One region of the Leptolyngbya sp. BL0902 genome, then DNA from elsewhere that is predicted to be linked to it. Evidence: predicted binding sites of a transcription regulator. Region 1 holds the regulator's gene; each other region holds the start of a gene.
The links. The regulator NtcA, encoded in region 1, controls nitrogen genes in cyanobacteria. The targets are predictions, from matches to a motif close to TTTGTANNNNNNNNTACAAA.
Positions count from the first base shown of each region.

Region 2: a site for NtcA is predicted at 1,025-1,044, ahead of GFS31_RS00705 (uracil-xanthine permease family protein). Genes of this name have one in related genera too.
Region 3: a site for NtcA is predicted at 1,188-1,207, ahead of GFS31_RS20525 (fumarate reductase/succinate dehydrogenase flavoprotein subunit). Genes of this name have one in related genera too.
Region 4: a site for NtcA is predicted at 954-973, ahead of GFS31_RS02655 (replication restart DNA helicase PriA). Genes of this name have one in related genera too.

Region 1 covers NZ_CP046155.1:3,812,256-3,814,458, reverse strand. Annotated here, with positions in the region: gene tmk (dTMP kinase) at 1-330, opposite strand, end outside; gene GFS31_RS16945 (hypothetical protein) at 526-780, opposite strand; gene ntcA (global nitrogen regulator NtcA) at 890-1,561, opposite strand; gene thrC (threonine synthase) at 2,053-2,203, shown strand, end outside.
Region 2 covers NZ_CP046155.1:163,948-166,150, reverse strand. Annotated here, with positions in the region: gene GFS31_RS00705 (uracil-xanthine permease family protein) at 1-922, opposite strand, end outside; gene GFS31_RS00700 (antibiotic biosynthesis monooxygenase) at 1,502-2,203, shown strand, end outside.
Region 3 covers NZ_CP046158.1:65,889-68,091, reverse strand. Annotated here, with positions in the region: gene GFS31_RS20525 (fumarate reductase/succinate dehydrogenase flavoprotein subunit) at 1-988, opposite strand, end outside; gene GFS31_RS20520 (LysR family transcriptional regulator) at 1,610-2,203, shown strand, end outside.
Region 4 covers NZ_CP046155.1:579,170-581,372, forward strand. Annotated here, with positions in the region: gene codA (cytosine deaminase) at 1-726, opposite strand, end outside; gene GFS31_RS02655 (replication restart DNA helicase PriA) at 764-952, opposite strand; gene GFS31_RS02660 (transglutaminase N-terminal domain-containing protein) at 1,519-2,203, shown strand, end outside.

The sequences.
Region 1 (2,203 bases):
GGTGAAGCGATCACACAACACCCAACTTCCGGCCTCCAGCGTGGGCAGAATCATTTCTTCGATATGCTGCGCCCGGTCGGCGGCGTAGAGCAACAGTTCCGCCCGTGGAGCAATGGCCACCTCCCCATAATCTTCCAACAAGAGCCGCCGCAGCCCTATCCCTAGGTCTGTGCCACCGGGTTCGCGGGTCGTCAGTAATTCGGGGATAATCCCCTGGTTTTGTAGCGCTTGAAAAGCCGCACTCTGCGCCAAACTTTCCCGCAACTGCTGAAGCTGGGTAGACTTGCCGCAGCCCTCCACCCCCTCAAATACAATTAGCTTTCCCCGCATAACTTACCCCGCACAGTTCCCCCCTCACACAAAGCCCGTAGGTTAGGGGCCACAACGCACAACCCAACACCCACAAGCCCAGCCATAACGGCAGGATTAACGGTGGGCAATGCCCACCCTACGGTAATAGGAGGATGGAATCAAGTTTGGTAGAGTGCATTCGCGGAGCAATGCACCACTGAGGAACTAGCACCATCAAGGGTCATAGGTGCCCTGATAGGTGCTGAAAAGGCGATACCCCGGCAAAACAACTGCAACACCAGCTTTGCTGTGAATAATGCCGGGATCGTCTTTTTCTGGCAAGCTGCCGCCCAGACGCAGCTTAATTGGCCCCAGCCACAGATAAAACCCAGGAATTAGGCAGTCAAGGCTGTAAGCGATGGCCTTTAGCGCGAGATCGGGGCTATCGGAACGCCGGGAGGGCTGCGACTTAGAATTATTAGTCAACATAGCACTGGCCTAACGGCTAAACGCTCACTATCAGTCTAAGCGCAGTCAGCCCTGACCCAAAACAGCCAAGGTTCATTTACTGATACTGATCTTTGAATAGACGACCGACCTAGGTAAACTGCTGGCTGAGATTCACAGGGTCGTGGACGGTGATTTTCTTTTTGTAGATGGAAATCATCCCTTCCTGGCGTAGATCCCCCAGCAGGCGGGTGACGGTGACGCGGGTGGAGCCGATGGCTTCGGCGATGGCCTGGTGAGAGAGTTTGAGGTCGATGGTGATGCCGTCTTGGCTGGGCACGCCAAAGTCGCGGCAGAGAATCAGCAAAAAGCTGACCAGGCGAGATCCCATATCCCGATGGGCCAGGGTTTCGATCATCATTTCCGTTTGCAGGATGCGGGAGGACAGCCCTCGCAGCATCACCATGGCCAGTTCGGGGTTTTCCTCTAGGGCTTGCTCCACCTGTTCGATGGGCACCGATAGCAGCTCAACCGGGGTGAAGGCGACGGAATGGTAGAAGCGGTCGGAGCGGTTTCCGGTAATCAGGGAGAGGACGCCGAATACGCTGTTTTCCCGCAGCAGGGCCACGGTAATTTCTTCACCCGCTTCGTAGACCCGCGATAGCTTGACGGCTCCTTTCAGCAGAAAGTATACCCGCTCCGCCGGATCTCCAGGGAAGAAAATCGTTTTGCCGCGCTCGTAAGACTCTACGACTGGAGGGAAAGCCCCGCCCGAAAGCTGGCGAAAGACATTGGCAAGCGGTTTATCTTGGGTCACTACCATAACGTTTTGCTAAGGCCATCACGGAAACTTCAGCTATTCCTGGGATCCCAGGACTCTTCAAATCCTTGTCCACCTAGAAATCGAGGGATGCTGCGACGTCAATGGATGGACAGCCCTTCTAGCATGGGGCACAGAGTAATGCAAGCGTTCCATGACTTTAGAACACTTAACCTTAACTACCTGGGACGCGTTTGTATAGTGGATTACTTTTTGGCCCTCGCCAGCTATTTTTTGCAGCCAAAGCCACAAAATTTTCAACTTTTTTTTGCGCCTCAAGGCAGAATATCCTCTGAAAAACACCCGGTCAACCTATCTCAACCAGCCTTAACACAAGGGTTTCAGGGATATCCGACTTTTTTGGTCGGGTATAGTTGGTAACGATTTGGTGGTCGTGCTACAGTTCGCTCAACGAAACGCAATGAAGGTCTGAGTAACCCATTCCCCAGGCGTTTCCATCGTTTAAGTTGTTGCAGTTACAGGTTTCTATTCCCATGACGCAGTCCCTCGAACGCCTTGTCACCCAGTCCGCCAAGACCCACGCCCCCACCTTCACCGGGCTGAAGTGTCGCGAGTGCGGCGAAATGTATGAAGCCACCGCTAAGCACGTTTGCGAAGATGTGTGCTTTGGCCCCCTGGAAGTCG
Region 2 (2,203 bases), 660 kb from region 1:
TAATCAGGTAAAGGATAATGAACGGGGCAAAGGCTGCGAAGTTGAAATCAAAGCCAAACCGCAACGGAATGGGAACCCGAAATAGGGGCAACTGGCTGAGGTTGCTGAAGTTGACCAGGCCCAGGAAAAAGGCGATGACGTATCCAACGATCAGGCCGATGGCAATGGCTCCCATCCGCAGAATCCGATTACTGGAGAGGGTGAGGGCGGTAACGATGGCCAACACCAAAAAACCTAGGGCCAGATTTTGGGTACTGCCAAAGGCATTACTAGCCTTAAACAAGACACCATCCACCGTGACCTCGCTCAAGCCGACATTGCCCTCCTGGGCAAAAATGGCGCTCACCCGCTTGGCTCCTGCGCCCCCAGCAAGGCTAAAAATCCCGGTTTTAATCAGGCTGAGGCCGATGATCATCACCACTGTTCCGGCCACCAGCGGCGTGATGATTTCCTGCGCGAGATGCAGGAAACGGCTGAGGATGATTTCCACTGACGAGCCGAAAAAGCAAACCCCAAAGATCAGCGCTAGAGCCTGTTCTGGGGTAGCACCGCCGTTGACGGCGGCGGTACCGATGCCAATAATCGGCCCCAAAAAAGCAAAGCTAGTACCCTGCAAACTCAACAAACCAGAGCCCACGGGGCCAATCCGCTTGCACTGAATGAAGGTGCAGAGACCACTGGCAAACAGCGACATGCTGATCACGAAACTGGTATTGACTGAATCAACACCGAGGGCTGAACAAATCAGCAGCGGTGGTGTAATGATGCCCACAAAGGAGGCCAAAACGTGCTGCATGGCAACAAAGGCCGCTTCCCCAACGGGTGGCTTGTCCATCAGGCCATACAGAATACCTGTGTTGTACTCAACAACGTCATCACCTGGTTCTGCGGCAACAGAACCCTCATAATCTGCCTGTGTCATGTATCCCCTCGCATGGATGCTTGTTAAAGGTACTTACTGAGAACTGTGGGAAAACCTTTGGCTGATAAATTGCCAAAAGAATGACAATGGAGCCAGCTTTTTTTTGTGCTGAGCAATACAAAATTGCTCCATTTCTCCTCCTTTCAGAAAAGTTTTTTGCCCTATGCACCTACCCTAGGGAAGAGATTTATGGCCTCCCCCGTAGGCTCTAACTGGAGAAATACACCAACCTTCACGTCCAGCGCCCAACTTGGTGTACTGTATACAAGCTTATAGCTCCATCTTCTTCTCGGTTCTGTAGCTGCCAGTACAAGCACGGCGGTATTCCCCCAGAGGCCTCTCAAGCTTGGCTTTCCAAGATGATGTATCCAGAAACGGTATAGAAATGAACAAATGTCTTCTATCCCTGGGGTTTAGGATAGTGAGCCAAGCGCTAGTCCGAGTCCAGGTCGGCCATCGCCCCAGGCTGTCCAGGGACTATTGGCTTGAAAAGCGTTGGCCCAGGGCGTTTTTCCTGGGGAGAGAGGGCTGAGGATGAGCGACTTTCCTGCGTCCTCTTGTCGTTTTGGTGTTCGCCCCATGGTTCGCCTGGTATTTGGTTTACTGCTTGCCGTGACGATCTTGGTGGGGTGGGGCTCACCCAGTTGGGCAGATAAAGTATCGCCCTCACTGCGGTTTGAGGATCCGGCCCTATCGGCAGTACTGTCGATTTACGAAACGACCCCCGACAACCAGGCCGACACGGCCAAAGCGCTCCTCAAAACCAGCCGTGCTTTCTACAAACCTGTCGCCGGATTTGAGCGGTTCGCGTTGTTCCAAAGCACCAACGGCACTCGCATGGCTACTCTCACGCTGTGGCAAGATATGGCCAGCTACGAGGCTTTTCAAGCTTCCCTAGTGGCTGCCGAGGCCGAGGACTATACCAAGTACTACGAAAAATTTGTCAAGGAACGGCCAGGAGGTGGAGCCAGTCTACTAGACCCCCCCGATCCCTTGTTCACGGCAACATTAGCCCTGGGCCAAACCCTGGCTCCCCCCAGCCTGAGGCCAATCATCCTGGGGGAAAATGCCCTGGTGCAGCTCATCCACGTTGATGCCAGCAGCACCGACCAACAGCCGCTCCTGGCCACCCTAGCCCAAGACACCCTTGCCACCCTGCCCAACCGCTACCCAGCTCCCCGGAGCGCTTTGGTGTTCCAGGGGCTTGAAGTGCCCTGCCTTGTTTTGTTCGCCAACTGGGGCTACGCAGAGGAGTTTGGAGATGTCAGCCAAATTCCAGCG
Region 3 (2,203 bases), on a different replicon from region 1:
CGCTGCACAGACCAATTTCGGAGATGTTCATTTCCACGCCGTGGGTGCGGTAATTTTCGTTTCGGCCCTCGTGGAAGCGTCCTCGGCTAGGTCGCTCGTTGTCCCACAGCACCCGCTCGATTTCAGAAATCGTGTCGTCGTCCAGGTGGTACATCTTCAGATGGACGGGGCCTTTGCCAGAGTGCAGCTCTTTGTAGACCTCCAGCATCATCTGGCCGCTCCAGTAGTCGCAGTTAATGAAGCGGTGGCCCTCGGCGTTGGCGGTGTAGGCTCCGAAGGGGCTGGCTACGTAGGCGCAGGCGGGGCCGTTGTAGTCCTTAATCAGCGGGTTGATTTGGAAGCATTCAATGTTGGTCAGTTCTGCCCCGGCGTGGTAGGCCATGGAGTAGCCATCCCCGGCATTGGTGGGGTTCTCGTAGGTGCCGTAGAGGTAGCCAGAAGCGGGCAGCCCCAGGCGACCACAGGCCCCAGTGCAGAGCACCACCGCCTTAGCCTGAATCACCACCATGTTGCCGTTGCGCACATCCAGCCCCACGGCTCCGGTGACGCGGCCATTTTGCACCATCACGCGGGTGGCCATCACCCGGTTGGTGACGTTGACCTTGTGGCGCTTCACCTGGCGAGCGAGAATTTTCTTAAGATCCTTACCTTCGGGCATGGGCAGCACATATTTGCCTACCCGGTGCACCTGCTTGAGGTCGTAGTTACCTTCGTGGTCTTTTTGAAATTTGACCCCCCAGCTTTCCAGTTCTTGAATCACCTCAAAGCCCAGCCGTCCAGTTTCATAAACGGCTTTTTGGTTGACAATGCCATCGTTGGCAATGGTGATTTCACGAACGTATTGCTCTGGGGTGGAATTACCGGGAATCACAGCGGTATTTACCCCATCCATCCCCATGGCAATGGCACCACTGCGGCGGATATTGGCCTTTTCTAAAATCAGCACATCACTTTCTGGGCTGGCCTGTTTCGCTTTAATGGCGGCCATGGTGCCAGCAGTGCCACCACCCACCACCAAAAAATCCGTTTTCAGATACTGAATGCTCACTTAATCACGTCCTCAGCTTAAACGGCAGTGAAATTGAAATCTTTGCTTGATTCATCAAGGCTGGGGCTATAGCGAATTGCCCTGGTTTCTGCGCCTCATGTCTGTAGTCTAAGGGAGCCTTAAATCACTATCAATACGGTTTGTAACGATGACTACGGTTTGATCATCACAGCCTTCTATAAACTCATAAAAAAAATCTATTAGACATCTATAATCTCATCTTTTCCTGAATTAATAAGCTTTTAAGGATCGGCAAATCAGACTGGATTCCTTTAGAATGGAGGTAACAAATTTTTCTGAGCCATAAAGTTGGGGATATTGATCCGCACTCATAATCCGTCAATACGTTCCTTGAGTCATCTCATAATAAATGCGAGCGTTAACGCAATAGGTCATTTTTGCAAAAAGTAGCAGGTTGTAGAAATGATGAATAGAACAACAAGATCACTTTATTTTTTTAAAATGATGCTAATCAATGAAATGGCTGAAAATAAAGACTGACTGCTCTTCATTAAGGTTTTTCTCTGTTGAGTTCCCTACGCGCCTAAGACGCATACCGCCGTGGAAATTTATCAGCTTAAAGTGTTTCTAGAGGTGGCTCAGTGCCTGAGCTTTACCGAAGCTGCCGACACCCTAAATTTGACTCAGCCAGCGGTGAGTGCCAAAATCAAATCCCTAGAAACAGAACTAGAAACGCCACTTTTCCATCGCCTTGGTCGCCGGATTGAACTGACTCAGGTGGGGGAATATTTACTCGCGGAGGGGCCACAACTACTGGAGGTAGAGCAGCGGCTCAAGGCTGAAATTGAGGAAATTAAGCAGGGCAAACACAGCGCCCTCACCCTTGGTGGCATGGCCGATGTGATGGATCACTGGTTGCCGTCGGTACTATACGACTATCGACGGCGTTATCCAGCCGTTCAAACCCGCTGTGTGCAGTTCAATTCGGCAGAGGAACTGTACCGAGCCATCAAAGCCGGAGATGTAGATCTAGGGATTTCAGACCTCAGCTATGGCACCTTTGACGACCTCGCCGAAACCGCCATTGATTCAGTTCACTATTCCCTCGCTGTGTCCGCTAGCCATCGCCTAGCCCAGCAACCTTGGCTGAGTTTGCAGGAATTAAAAGATGAGTCCTGGGTATTACTGCCTGAA
Region 4 (2,203 bases), 1.1 Mb from region 1:
GGCGGTGACGCGATCCCCCAGGCCAGATCGCAGGGCGCAGGCGGCGACGACTTCTAAAAAGCGGGATTGATCGTCGTCAATTTCATCGCAGTGGATATCCACCAGGCGACCGTACTGCTGGGCCAGATCAAAAATGCGGTGGACAGACTGCACCCCGTCCTCGCGGGTGAGTTCGTAGTGGGGAATGCCCCCCACCCCATCGGCCCCCATCTCCATCGCCGTCTCGATCAGGGCGTCGTTGCCGGGACTGCCATAGATGCCGTCCTGGGGAAAGGCCACCACCTGCACGGTGATCCAGTCCTTCACCGCCTCCCGCACCTCCAGCAAGGCTTTTAGGGCGGTGAGGCTGGGTTCGCTAACATCGGCATGGCTGCGGACAAAGAGCGTCCCCTGCTGGGCCAGCAATTTCAGAGTGGCCGTCGCCCGTTGCTTCACATCCTCTAGGGTGAGGGACTGCTTGCGTTCCCGCCAGATGTCGATGCCCTCAAACAGGGTGCCGCTCTGGTTCCAGCGCGGTTCGCCCACGGTGAGGGCCGAGTCTAGGTGGATATGGGACTCCACAAAGGGCGGACTGACGAGCTTTCCCTGTACCGCCAGTTCCTGGCCCCCAAACACCTCTAGCCGAGGCGCAATGGCCTGAATGACACCGTCTTGAATGGCAATATCGACATCTCCATCGTGATTTAAGAGGCGACATTGCCGCAGCACCATTTCCGGCGAGATCATAGCTATACTTCCTAGCTTGGGTGGGATGGGGGATGAGCTAACGAGCCGACCCCACAAACAGCCCCGGCGCGTAGGCTTCGATCACCTTGCCGCTGCGGGTACAGGTAATCATAAGGTAATCGCAGGCATTACACTGGGTGCGCACCAACTGTTCTTTTTGCAAATGATGACGTTCGGCCAAGTGACCACAGTTGGGGCAATGCACCTGTTGAGACATAAAAATCATTTTTGTAATCCTAGCTACTTTAGGGTGCGAAAAAACAAACCTGCGACCTGAATTTCTCCAAAAATAAGCTCGCAACGAACTAGGCCCATTGCGAGGAATTCAGAAAAATACAGTCTTTGATATAGCTCATATTATGACGGCCTTTTCCGGTGGCGACAATGTTATTTTATAAATGCTTAATCTTGTAAACCTCTACATATCGGATGATCCCTGGGGGGATTGGCTGCGATTAGGGCATTTAGCGATTAAGGCCATAGACCACCAAAGGACGGCTAAGGTTTCCAAAAGTCTGCCCTAGGGCAACGGAGGTAGCTCGCCATGATCGCCCTATCGCGCCATCGGTAATCGGCAGAACGGCACCACCCCGATCTTCCAGCGATCCCAAACGGCATGATCACAGGTCAACGCCTTGGCGAGCATGGAGCGGGCGGCTTTTAGCGGGGTACCTAGCCAGATCGCCGGGGACGGATGGGCCGGGGCTTTGGCCAAGGGAAGACCGCAGGCATACAGAACCAGAGCCCCCCTTGCGCTAAGGTAGTGGCGCTCCCAGGAGGTTAAATTCAGCCATGCGCTTTCATATTCAGCACCATACCACCTACCGCTATCCGGAGCCCGTTTTGCTCCAGCCCCACACCCTGCGGCTGCATCCCCGCACCGACGCGGCCCAGCGGGTGAGCTATTTCCACCTAGAGGTCTCCCCGCCCCCGGTGCAGCAAACCGCCCTCCTCGACACCAACGGCAACCACACCCACCGCCTCTGGTTTGATCCTACCCCCGCCCACCAGTTCACGGTAACGACCACCACCGAGGTCGAAACCTATCGCGTCAATCCCTTTGACTATCTCCTAGAGCCCTGGGCCGCTACCCTACCCATTGACTATCCCAGCAGTCTGGTAGCCATCCTCCAGCCCTATCTCAAGCCCATCCTCTACCCCACCACCTCTCCGCGAGCAGCCCAGTTGGCGGCGGATCTGAGCCATGAGGTAGACGGTAACGTTAGCTTTTTTCTTACCACCCTCACCCAGCGTATCTACGATAGTTGTGCCTACACCACCCGCAGCACAGGCGATCCCTGGCCACCGGGCGTAACCTGGGAAAAGCGCCTTGGCAGTTGTCGCGATTTTACGGTGCTGTTTATGGAGGTCTGTCGGTCGGTGGGGCTCGCTGCCCGGTTTGTCAGCGGCTACGAGGCGGGGGATGAGGCTGCACAGCGCGATCTCCATGCCTGGGCCGAGGTCTATGTGCCTGGTG